Regions from separate parts of the Streptomyces sp. NPDC052023 genome, predicted to be linked through region 2. Evidence: riboswitches for the same ligand, from Rfam matches in the RefSeq annotation. Region 2 holds a riboswitch; the other holds the start of a gene.
What was found. A riboswitch is a leader RNA that binds a small molecule or an ion and turns the genes downstream of it on or off. The one in region 2 is predicted to bind glycine.
Positions count from the first base shown of each region.

Region 1: it holds a riboswitch for glycine, as region 2 does, so the genes downstream of both, gcvP (aminomethyl-transferring glycine dehydrogenase) here and gcvT (glycine cleavage system aminomethyltransferase GcvT) in region 2, are expected to answer to the same signal.

Region 1 is NZ_JBIUBW010000005.1:9,820-14,024, forward strand. It holds partial or broken gene ACIHCM_RS12640 (DNA polymerase IV) at 1-1,098, shown strand, start outside; gene ACIHCM_RS12645 (PRC-barrel domain-containing protein) at 1,020-1,391, opposite strand; glycine riboswitch at 1,506-1,601, shown strand; gene gcvP (aminomethyl-transferring glycine dehydrogenase) at 1,776-4,205, shown strand, end outside.
Region 2 is NZ_JBIUBW010000010.1:46,788-50,992, forward strand. It holds gene glyA (serine hydroxymethyltransferase) at 1-516, opposite strand, end outside; gene gcvH (glycine cleavage system protein GcvH) at 531-908, opposite strand; gene gcvT (glycine cleavage system aminomethyltransferase GcvT) at 1,017-2,135, opposite strand; glycine riboswitch at 2,287-2,386, opposite strand; gene ACIHCM_RS20915 (AAA family ATPase) at 2,608-3,276, shown strand; gene ACIHCM_RS20920 (enhanced serine sensitivity protein SseB) at 3,336-4,115, shown strand.

The DNA.
Region 1 (4,205 bases), on a different contig from region 2:
TGGGGCGGCGTGGGACCGGGAGTCAGCGCGGCTGGCCGGTGTCAGGCTGCGGGCCGACATCCGGGCGGTCACCGGCCTGACCGGGTCCGTAGGGCTCGCCGCCTCCAAGATGCTCGCGAAGATCGCCTCCGAGGAGGCGAAGCCGGACGGTCTGGTGCTGATCGAGCCCGGCACCGAGCGGGCGCTGCTGGGGCCGATGCCGGTGCGGACGCTGCCGGGAGTGGGGCCCGCGACCGGCGATCATCTGCGGCGGGCGGGGATCACGACGGTCGACGAGATCGCCGAGGCGGGCGAGGACGAGCTCGTACGGCTGCTGGGGAAGGCCCATGGGCACGCCCTGTACGCCATGGCGCTGGCCCACGACGACCGGCCGGTGGTCGCCGAGCGGGAGGCGAAGTCCGTGTCGGTCGAGGACACCTACGACGTGGACATCCACGACCGGGTCCGCGTCGGGCTGGAGGTGCAGCGCCTCGCGGACCGGTGCGTGCGGCGGCTGCGCGGTGCCGGACTGTCGGGGCGGACGATCGTCCTGAAGGTGCGGCGGTACGACTTCTCGACGCTGACCCGGTCCGAGACGCTGCGGGGGCCGACGGACGACCCGGCGGTGGTGCGGGAGGCGGCGGCCCGGCTGCTGGACTACGTGGACACGACAGGGGGCGTGCGGCTGCTGGGCGTGGGGGTCAGCGGGCTGGCCGACTACACGCAGGAGGATCTGTTCGCGCAGGCGGCGGGGGAGCGGGACGAAGGGCCCGGGGAGGACGTGACCGATGAGCCCGAGCGGGCGGAGACCGGCCCCGCCGAGCGCCGGTGGGCCGCCGGCCACGATGTGCGGCACACCGAGTACGGGCACGGATGGGTGCAGGGCAGTGGGCTGGGGAGGGTGACCGTGCGGTTCGAGACGCCCGAGTCGGAGCCGGGGCGCGTGCGGACCTTCCGGGTCGACGACCCCGCGCTGGAGCCCGCGGATCCGCTGCCGCTGGTGGCGCGAAGACCCGAGCTCCAGGGCTGAGCCCGCCGGGTCAGGCCTCCTCCGAGCCCGCCAGCTTGCCGAAGTCGCGGTCCGGGAGCGCGGGGGGAGCGGCCACGTCGAGGCCGTAGTGGTGGTAGAGCTGGAGTTCCTGCTCCGGGGAGAGGTGCCGGCCGACCCCGAAGTCGGGGGCGTCCTTGATCAGGGTGCGGTCGAAGGGGACGTGCAGAGTGCCGTCGATCAGCTCGCTCGGCTCCAGCGGGACGAAGGCGTCCCTGCTGAACAGGCCGGTCCGTATGGCGGCCCACTCCGGTACACCGGTTGCGTCGTCGAGGTAGACCTCGTCGATGGTGCCGATCTTGGTGCCGTGGCGGTCGAACGCCTTGCGGCCGATCAGGTTGCGCGGATCGATATCGGTCTGCACCGGGCCCTCCACTCGCTCGCACCTCATCCGTAAGCACTACGAAAGAGCACAATGCGGAACGCGGCCACTCGAACGCCCGGGCGTTGACCTCGCTGGTAGTCTGGCAAAGGCTGCTGACCCCGTGCGGGAGAGTCCTCCGGAGACGACCGGAGGCGCCGAAGGAGCAAATCCTCCCCGGAATCTCTCAGGCCCACGTACCGCACGGACGAGGTCACTCTGGAAAGCAGGGCGGGCGTCACGGCTTCCGCCCTCACCGACGGTGCAAGCCGGACGTCCGCGGGCGGCCGGTGAAGCTCTCAGGTTGTGATGACAGAGGGGGAGGCCGTCGGGGCACCTCTGCCGTGGTGTCCCTCGAAGGTCGCGTCAGACCAGGAGGCCTCCGCAATGACCGCCCAGCGCATTCCGCTCACCGAGCTCGAACAGGGCATCCCCTTCGAGCAGCGCCACATCGGGCCCGACCAGGAGGCGCGGGCCAAGATGCTCGCGCAGGTCGGCTACGGCTCGCTCGACGAGCTCACCGCCGCCGCGGTACCGGATGTGATCAAGAACGCCGACGCCCTGGACCTGCCGGGCGCCCGCACCGAGGCCGAGGTGCTGCGCGAGCTGCGCTCCCTCGCCGACCGCAACCAGGTGCTGGGCTCCATGATCGGGCTCGGCTACTACGGGACGTTCACCCCGCCGGTCGTCCTGCGCAACGTCATGGAGAACCCCGCCTGGTACACGGCGTACACGCCGTACCAGCCGGAGATCTCGCAGGGCCGGCTGGAGGCGCTGCTGAACTTCCAGACCGTCGTCGCCGACCTCACCGGGCTGCCCACCTCCGGCGCCTCGCTGCTCGACGAGGGCACGGCCGCGGCCGAGGCGATGGCGCTCTCCCGGCGCATGGGCAAGAACAAGAAGGGTCTGTTCCTGGTCGACGCGGACGCGCTGCCGCAGACCGTCGCCGTGATCCAGGGCCGCGCCGAGCCAGCCGGCGTCGAGGTCGTCGTCGCCGACCTCAGTGAGGGCATTCCGGCCGAGATCGCCGGGCGTGAGATCAACGGCGTGCTGATCCAGTACCCGGGCGCCTCCGGAGCCGTGCGCGACATCAAGCCGGTCATCGACCAGGCGCACGAGCTGGGCGCGCTGGTCACCGTGGCCGCCGACCTGCTGGCGCTGACGCTGCTGAAGTCCCCCGGTGAGCTGGGCGCGGACATCGCCGTCGGTACGACGCAGCGCTTCGGTGTGCCGATGGGCTTCGGCGGGCCGCACGCCGGCTACATGGCGGTGCAGGAGAAGTTCGCGCGCAGCCTGCCGGGGCGGCTCGTGGGCGTCTCCGTCGACGCCGACGGGAACAAGGCCTACCGGCTGGCGCTCCAGACGCGTGAACAGCACATCCGCCGTGAGAAGGCGACCAGCAACATCTGCACCGCGCAGGTGCTGCTCGCCGTGATGGCCGGGATGTACGCCGTCTACCACGGGCCCGAGGGCCTGAAGAGCATCGCGCGGCGCACCCACCGGTACGCAGCGATCCTCGCCGCGGGCCTTCGTGACGGCGGTGTCGAGATCGTGCACGGCGCCTACTTCGACACCGTCACCGCGCGGGTGCCGGGGCGGGCGGCCGAGGTCACCGCCGCCGCGCGCGAGAACGGTGTCAACCTGTGGCGGATCGACGCCGACCACGTCTCCATCGCCTGCGACGAGACCACCACGCGGGACCGACTGGAGGCCGTGTGGGCCGCGTTCGGTGTCGAGGGGGACATCGAGGCACTCGACGGCGTCACGGAGGACGCGCTGCCCGCCGGGCTGCTGCGCACCGACGCGTACCTCGGGCACCCGGTCTTCCAGCAGCACCGCTCCGAGACCGCGATGCTGCGTTACCTGCGCCGGCTCGCCGACCGCGACTACGCACTCGACCGGGGCATGATCCCGCTGGGTTCCTGCACCATGAAGCTCAACGCGACCACGGAGATGGAACCGGTCACCTGGCCGGAGTTCGGGCAGATGCACCCCTTCGCGCCGGCCGAGCAGGCGGAGGGATACCTGACGCTCATCCACGAGCTGGAGGATCGCCTCGCCGAGGTCACCGGGTACGACAAGGTCTCTCTGCAGCCGAACGCCGGGTCGCAGGGTGAGCTGGCAGGGCTGCTCGCCGTGCGCGGGTACCACCGGGCGAACGGCGACGAGCAGCGCACCGTGTGCCTGATCCCGTCGTCGGCGCACGGTACGAACGCCGCCAGTGCCGTCATGGCCGGGATGAAGGTCGTCGTCGTCAAGACCGCCGAGGACGGCGAGATCGACGTCCAGGACCTGCGTGCGAAGATCGAGCAGTACCGCGACGAGCTGTCGGTGCTGATGATCACGTACCCGTCCACGCACGGTGTGTTCGAGGAGCACGTCGCGGACATCTGCGCCCAGGTGCACGACGCCGGTGGCCAGGTCTACGTCGACGGGGCCAACCTCAACGCGCTCGTCGGGCTCGCGAAGCCGGGGCACTTCGGCGGCGATGTGTCCCACCTCAACCTGCACAAGACGTTCTGCATCCCGCACGGCGGCGGTGGGCCGGGCGTCGGTCCCGTGGCCGTACGGTCGCACCTGGCGCCGTATCTGCCGAACCACCCCCTGCAGCCGGCGGCCGGGCCGGAGACCGGGGTCGGGCCGATCTCGGCGGCGCCGTGGGGTTCGGCGGGGATTCTGCCGATCTCGTGGGCCTACGTGCGGCTCATGGGCGGCGAGGGCCTGAAGCGGGCCACGCAGGTGGCCGTGCTCAGCGCCAACTACATCGCCAAGCGGCTGGAGCCGCACTACCCGGTGCTGTACACCGGCCCGGGCGGG
Region 2 (4,205 bases):
GGCCACGATCAGCTTCGGCTGCTTCTCCTTGGCGAGGCGCTCGACCTCGTCCATGTCGACCAGGCCGTCCTCGCCGACGTGGTAGGCGACCACGTCGTACAGCTTGCCGGAGAAGTTGATCTTCATGCCGTGGGTCAGGTGCCCGCCGTGGGCGAGGTTCAGACCCATGATCGTGTCACCGGGCTTGAGCAGCGCGTGCATGGTGGCCGCGTTGGCCTGTGCGCCGGAGTGCGGCTGCACGTTGGCGTGCTCGGCGCCGTACAGCTCCTTGACGCGGTCGATCGCGATCTGCTCGATCACGTCGACGTGCTCGCAGCCGCCGTAGTAGCGACGGCCGGGGTAGCCCTCGGCGTACTTGTTGGTCAGGACCGAGCCCTGCGCCTCCATGACCGCGACCGGGGCGAAGTTCTCCGAGGCGATCATCTCGAGGGTGGACTGCTGACGGTCCAGCTCCGCGTCGACGGCGGCCGCGACGGCCGGGTCGTACTCGTGCAGGGGGGTGTTCAGGACGGACATGTGGCTACGACTCCTCAGCCGGCGGTGTGGGCGGCGTACTCGTCGGCGGAGAGCAGGTCGGCGGGCTCCTCCGCGATCCGCACCTTGAACAGCCAGCCGCCCTCGAAGGGGGCCGAGTTCACCAGCGACGGGTCGTCCACCACGTCCTGGTTGATCTCGGTGATCTCACCGTCGACCGGGGAGTACAGGTCGCTGACCGACTTGGTCGACTCCAGCTCGCCGCAGGTCTCGCCCGCGGTCACCTGGGAGCCCACCTCGGGGAGCTGGGCGTAGACGACGTCACCGAGCGCGTTCGCCGCGAACTCGGTGATGCCGACCGTCGAGACGCCGTCCTCGGCGGCCGACAGCCACTCGTGCTCCTTGCTGTAGCGCAGCTGCTGGGGGTTGCTCATGGCTGGGATTCTCCTGTACGCGCGGGAGTGCTGGTGAGTGGGGGACTGCTGGCGGTGCCTGTGAGCAGGCCGGATGTGCGACGGGTCACGTGGACCCGAGCCCAGTGTCTACTTCTGTCGCTTGTAGAAGGGCAGCGCCACGACCTCGTACGGCTCGTGGGTGCCCCGGATGTCCACGCCGACTCCCGGCGTGCCCGGAGCCGCGTGCGCGGCGTCGACGTACGCCATCGCGATGGGCTTGCCCAGGGTGGGGGAGGGGGCGCCGGAGGTGACCTCGCCGATCACCTCGCCGCCGGCGACCACGGGGTACCCGGCGCGCGGCACCCGGCGGCCCTCGGCGACCAGGCCGACCAGGACGCGCGGCGGGCTGGCCTCCGCGCGGGCGGCGGCCTCGGTGAGCGCCTCGCGCCCGACGAAGTCGCCCTCCTTCTCGAACTTCACCACGCGGCCGAGCCCGGCGTCGAAGGGGGTGAGGGAGGTGGTCAGCTCGTGCCCGTACAGCGGCATGCCGGCCTCCAGGCGCAGCGTGTCCCGGCACGACAGACCGCAGGGGATCAGGCCGGCGCCCGCGCCCGCCTCGGTCAGCGCCTCCCACAGGGCGACGGCGTGCTCCGGCTTCACGAACAGCTCGAAGCCGTCCTCGCCGGTGTAGCCGGTGCGCGCGATCAGCGCCGGGACGCCCGCGACGGTGCCCGGCAGCCCGGCGTAGTACTTCAGCCCGTCGAGGTCGGCGTCGGTCAGCTGCTTGAGGATGCCGGGGGACTCGGGGCCCTGGACGGCGAGCAGGGCGTAGGCGTCGCGGTCGTCGCGGACGGCGGCGTCGAACCCTTCCGCGCGCTCGGTGAGCGCGTCCAGGACGATCTGGGCGTTGCCCGCGTTGGCCACGACCATGTACTCGGTCTCGGCGAGCCGGTAGACGATCAGGTCGTCGAGGATGCCGCCGTCCGTCCGGCAGATCATGGTGTAGCGGGCGCGGCCGACGCCGACGGAGGCGATGTTGCCGACCAGCGCGTGGTTCAGCAGCTGTGCGGCCTGGGGGCCGGTGACGGTGATCTCGCCCATGTGCGAGAGGTCGAACAGCCCGGCCCTGGTGCGCACCGCGAGGTGCTCGTCGCGCTCGGAGCCGTAGCGCAGGGGCATGTCCCAGCCGGCGAAGTCGGTCATGGTCGCGCCCAGCGAGCGATGCAGCGCATCGAGCGCGGTACGACGGAGTGCGGTACTGCTCATCGGTCGGTCTCCCAAGGCATGACGGCGAGGTCGTTCCTCCCCATCTGTCATCGGAACCTGAGAGGTTCGCCATGACCACCCGTAGAGAGGGGAACCATGGCTTGCACCTTGGGTGGAGCCACTGCGGCAGCGGCCCGCTTTTCAGATGTGCCTCGCCCGCGCGGTAACGGGGCCTGAGAGATTCAAGGGAGGGACTTGCTCCTTCGGCGCCCCGGGCACGGCGTGCCTGGGAACTCTCCCGCGCGGATTCAAGCGGCCGGTATGCAGTTGGCGCGCACATCATTGCACGCATCTTCCGCGCGCGGCAGGGGGACCTTTCCGTGGGGGCACACAGCGTCCACGATCGGGCACAGTGTGTTGTAGCAGGCTTGTTGCGGGAAGCGGACGGAAATGCGAGACGCCGCGTATTACCTTCTCTTTACACTCGACGGGGACGGGAACTCGTGAACCGCCCCAGGGGAGGACGATCACGGTGAACAGGACCACGGCCTACGCGGCCACCGCGGGCCTCGCAGTGCCCGAGCAGCCGACCGTCCCGGCCCGGGAGGCGTGCGGCCCGCTGCCGTTCCCCGTGGTCCGCGACCTGCGCGCCCGGGCGGGCCGCAGCCCGCACGCCTTGCTCTTCGGGCCCCGCGACCTCGTCGTGATCACCGGCCTGCCCGGCAGCGGCAAGTCCACCCTCATGCGGCGGGCGGTCCGCGACCGGCGCATCGACTCCCAGGACACCCGCGACCGCTGGGACGGCCGGACGCCCCACTGGCTGCCGTACGCGGTGTACCGCCCGCTCGTGCGCCTCGCCCACTACGCCGGACTGCGCCGCGCCCTGCGCACCGGAGAGGGCGTCGTCGTCCACGACTGCGGCACGCAGGCGTGGGTGCGCGCCTGGCTGGCCCGTGAGGCCCGCCGCCGGGGCGGCACCCTGCATCTGCTGCTGCTCGACGTCACCGCGGAGCAGGCCCTGGCCGGCCAGCGCGAGCGCGGCCGCGGCGTCTCGCGGTACGCGTTCCTGCGCCACCGCGCCGCCGCCGCCCGCCTGCTGCGCCGCTGTGAGCGTGGTGATCTGCCCCGCGGCTGCGGCGCCGCGATCCTGCTCGACCGGGCGGCGGCGAACGCGCTGCGCCGGATCGGCTTCACCGGCTGACGGGGCGGCGGGTTAGCCTTTTCAGCCGGCAGCACTGGTACGGAGCAGGCGGTAGGCAGATGGACTTCCCGGGGGACTTTCCGGCGCAGGCGCACCCGCATCCGCACGGCGGATGGCCCGGCAACGAGCTGGAGGAGGTGCTCTCGGCGTCCCTCGGCGTCCCGTCGGCCGGCGGCCGGATCGTGGAGGTGCTCGGCCGCAGCTTCGTCTGGGTCCCGCTGCCCGGCGGCGGCGGACCGGACAGCGGCACCCTGGACCTGCCGTGCACGGAGATCGACGGCCAGGCCTACGTCCCGGTCTTCAGCTCCGAGGAACAGTTGCGTCAGGTCGCCGGCTCCCACATGTCGTTCACCGTCGCCCCCGCCGTGGAGTTCGCCCGCGGCCTGCCCCCGCAGGCGGGCATCGTGGTGAACCCCGGTGGCGTGGTCGGCGTCCCGCTGCCGCCGGCGGCGGTCGCCGAACTCGGCCGCGCGGGGCGCACCCCGCTGGACGGACCGGCGAGCGGCGGCCGGGTCCGCCTCTTCGAGCCGGACTGGCAGGACGACCCGGTCGGCTTCCTCACGGCGGCGTCCGCGGAGTTCGAGGCGATCGGTGTCGTCACCACGGCCCGCCGCTGCCTGGCGGCGATCGAGACGGGGGACCCGGTGATGTTCGTGGGCGTCGAACTCTCCGGGTGGGAGGGCGATCTGCGCGCCGCCCCCCTGGACGCGCTCGGCCGCGCCCTGGGCAGGGTCCCGGTGAAGTGGCCCGTCAACCTGGTCCTGATGGACGTGACCCAGGACCCGGTGGTCACGTGGTTGCGGGAGCGGGTGCGCCCCTTCTACCAGCGGGGCTTCTGAAACGCCCCGAGGGCCGGCGTCCTCCGCGGCGGCGCGGGGAACCGCGCGACCGGCGCACGCCTGCCCGTATCCGCAGGACGACACCGGGTC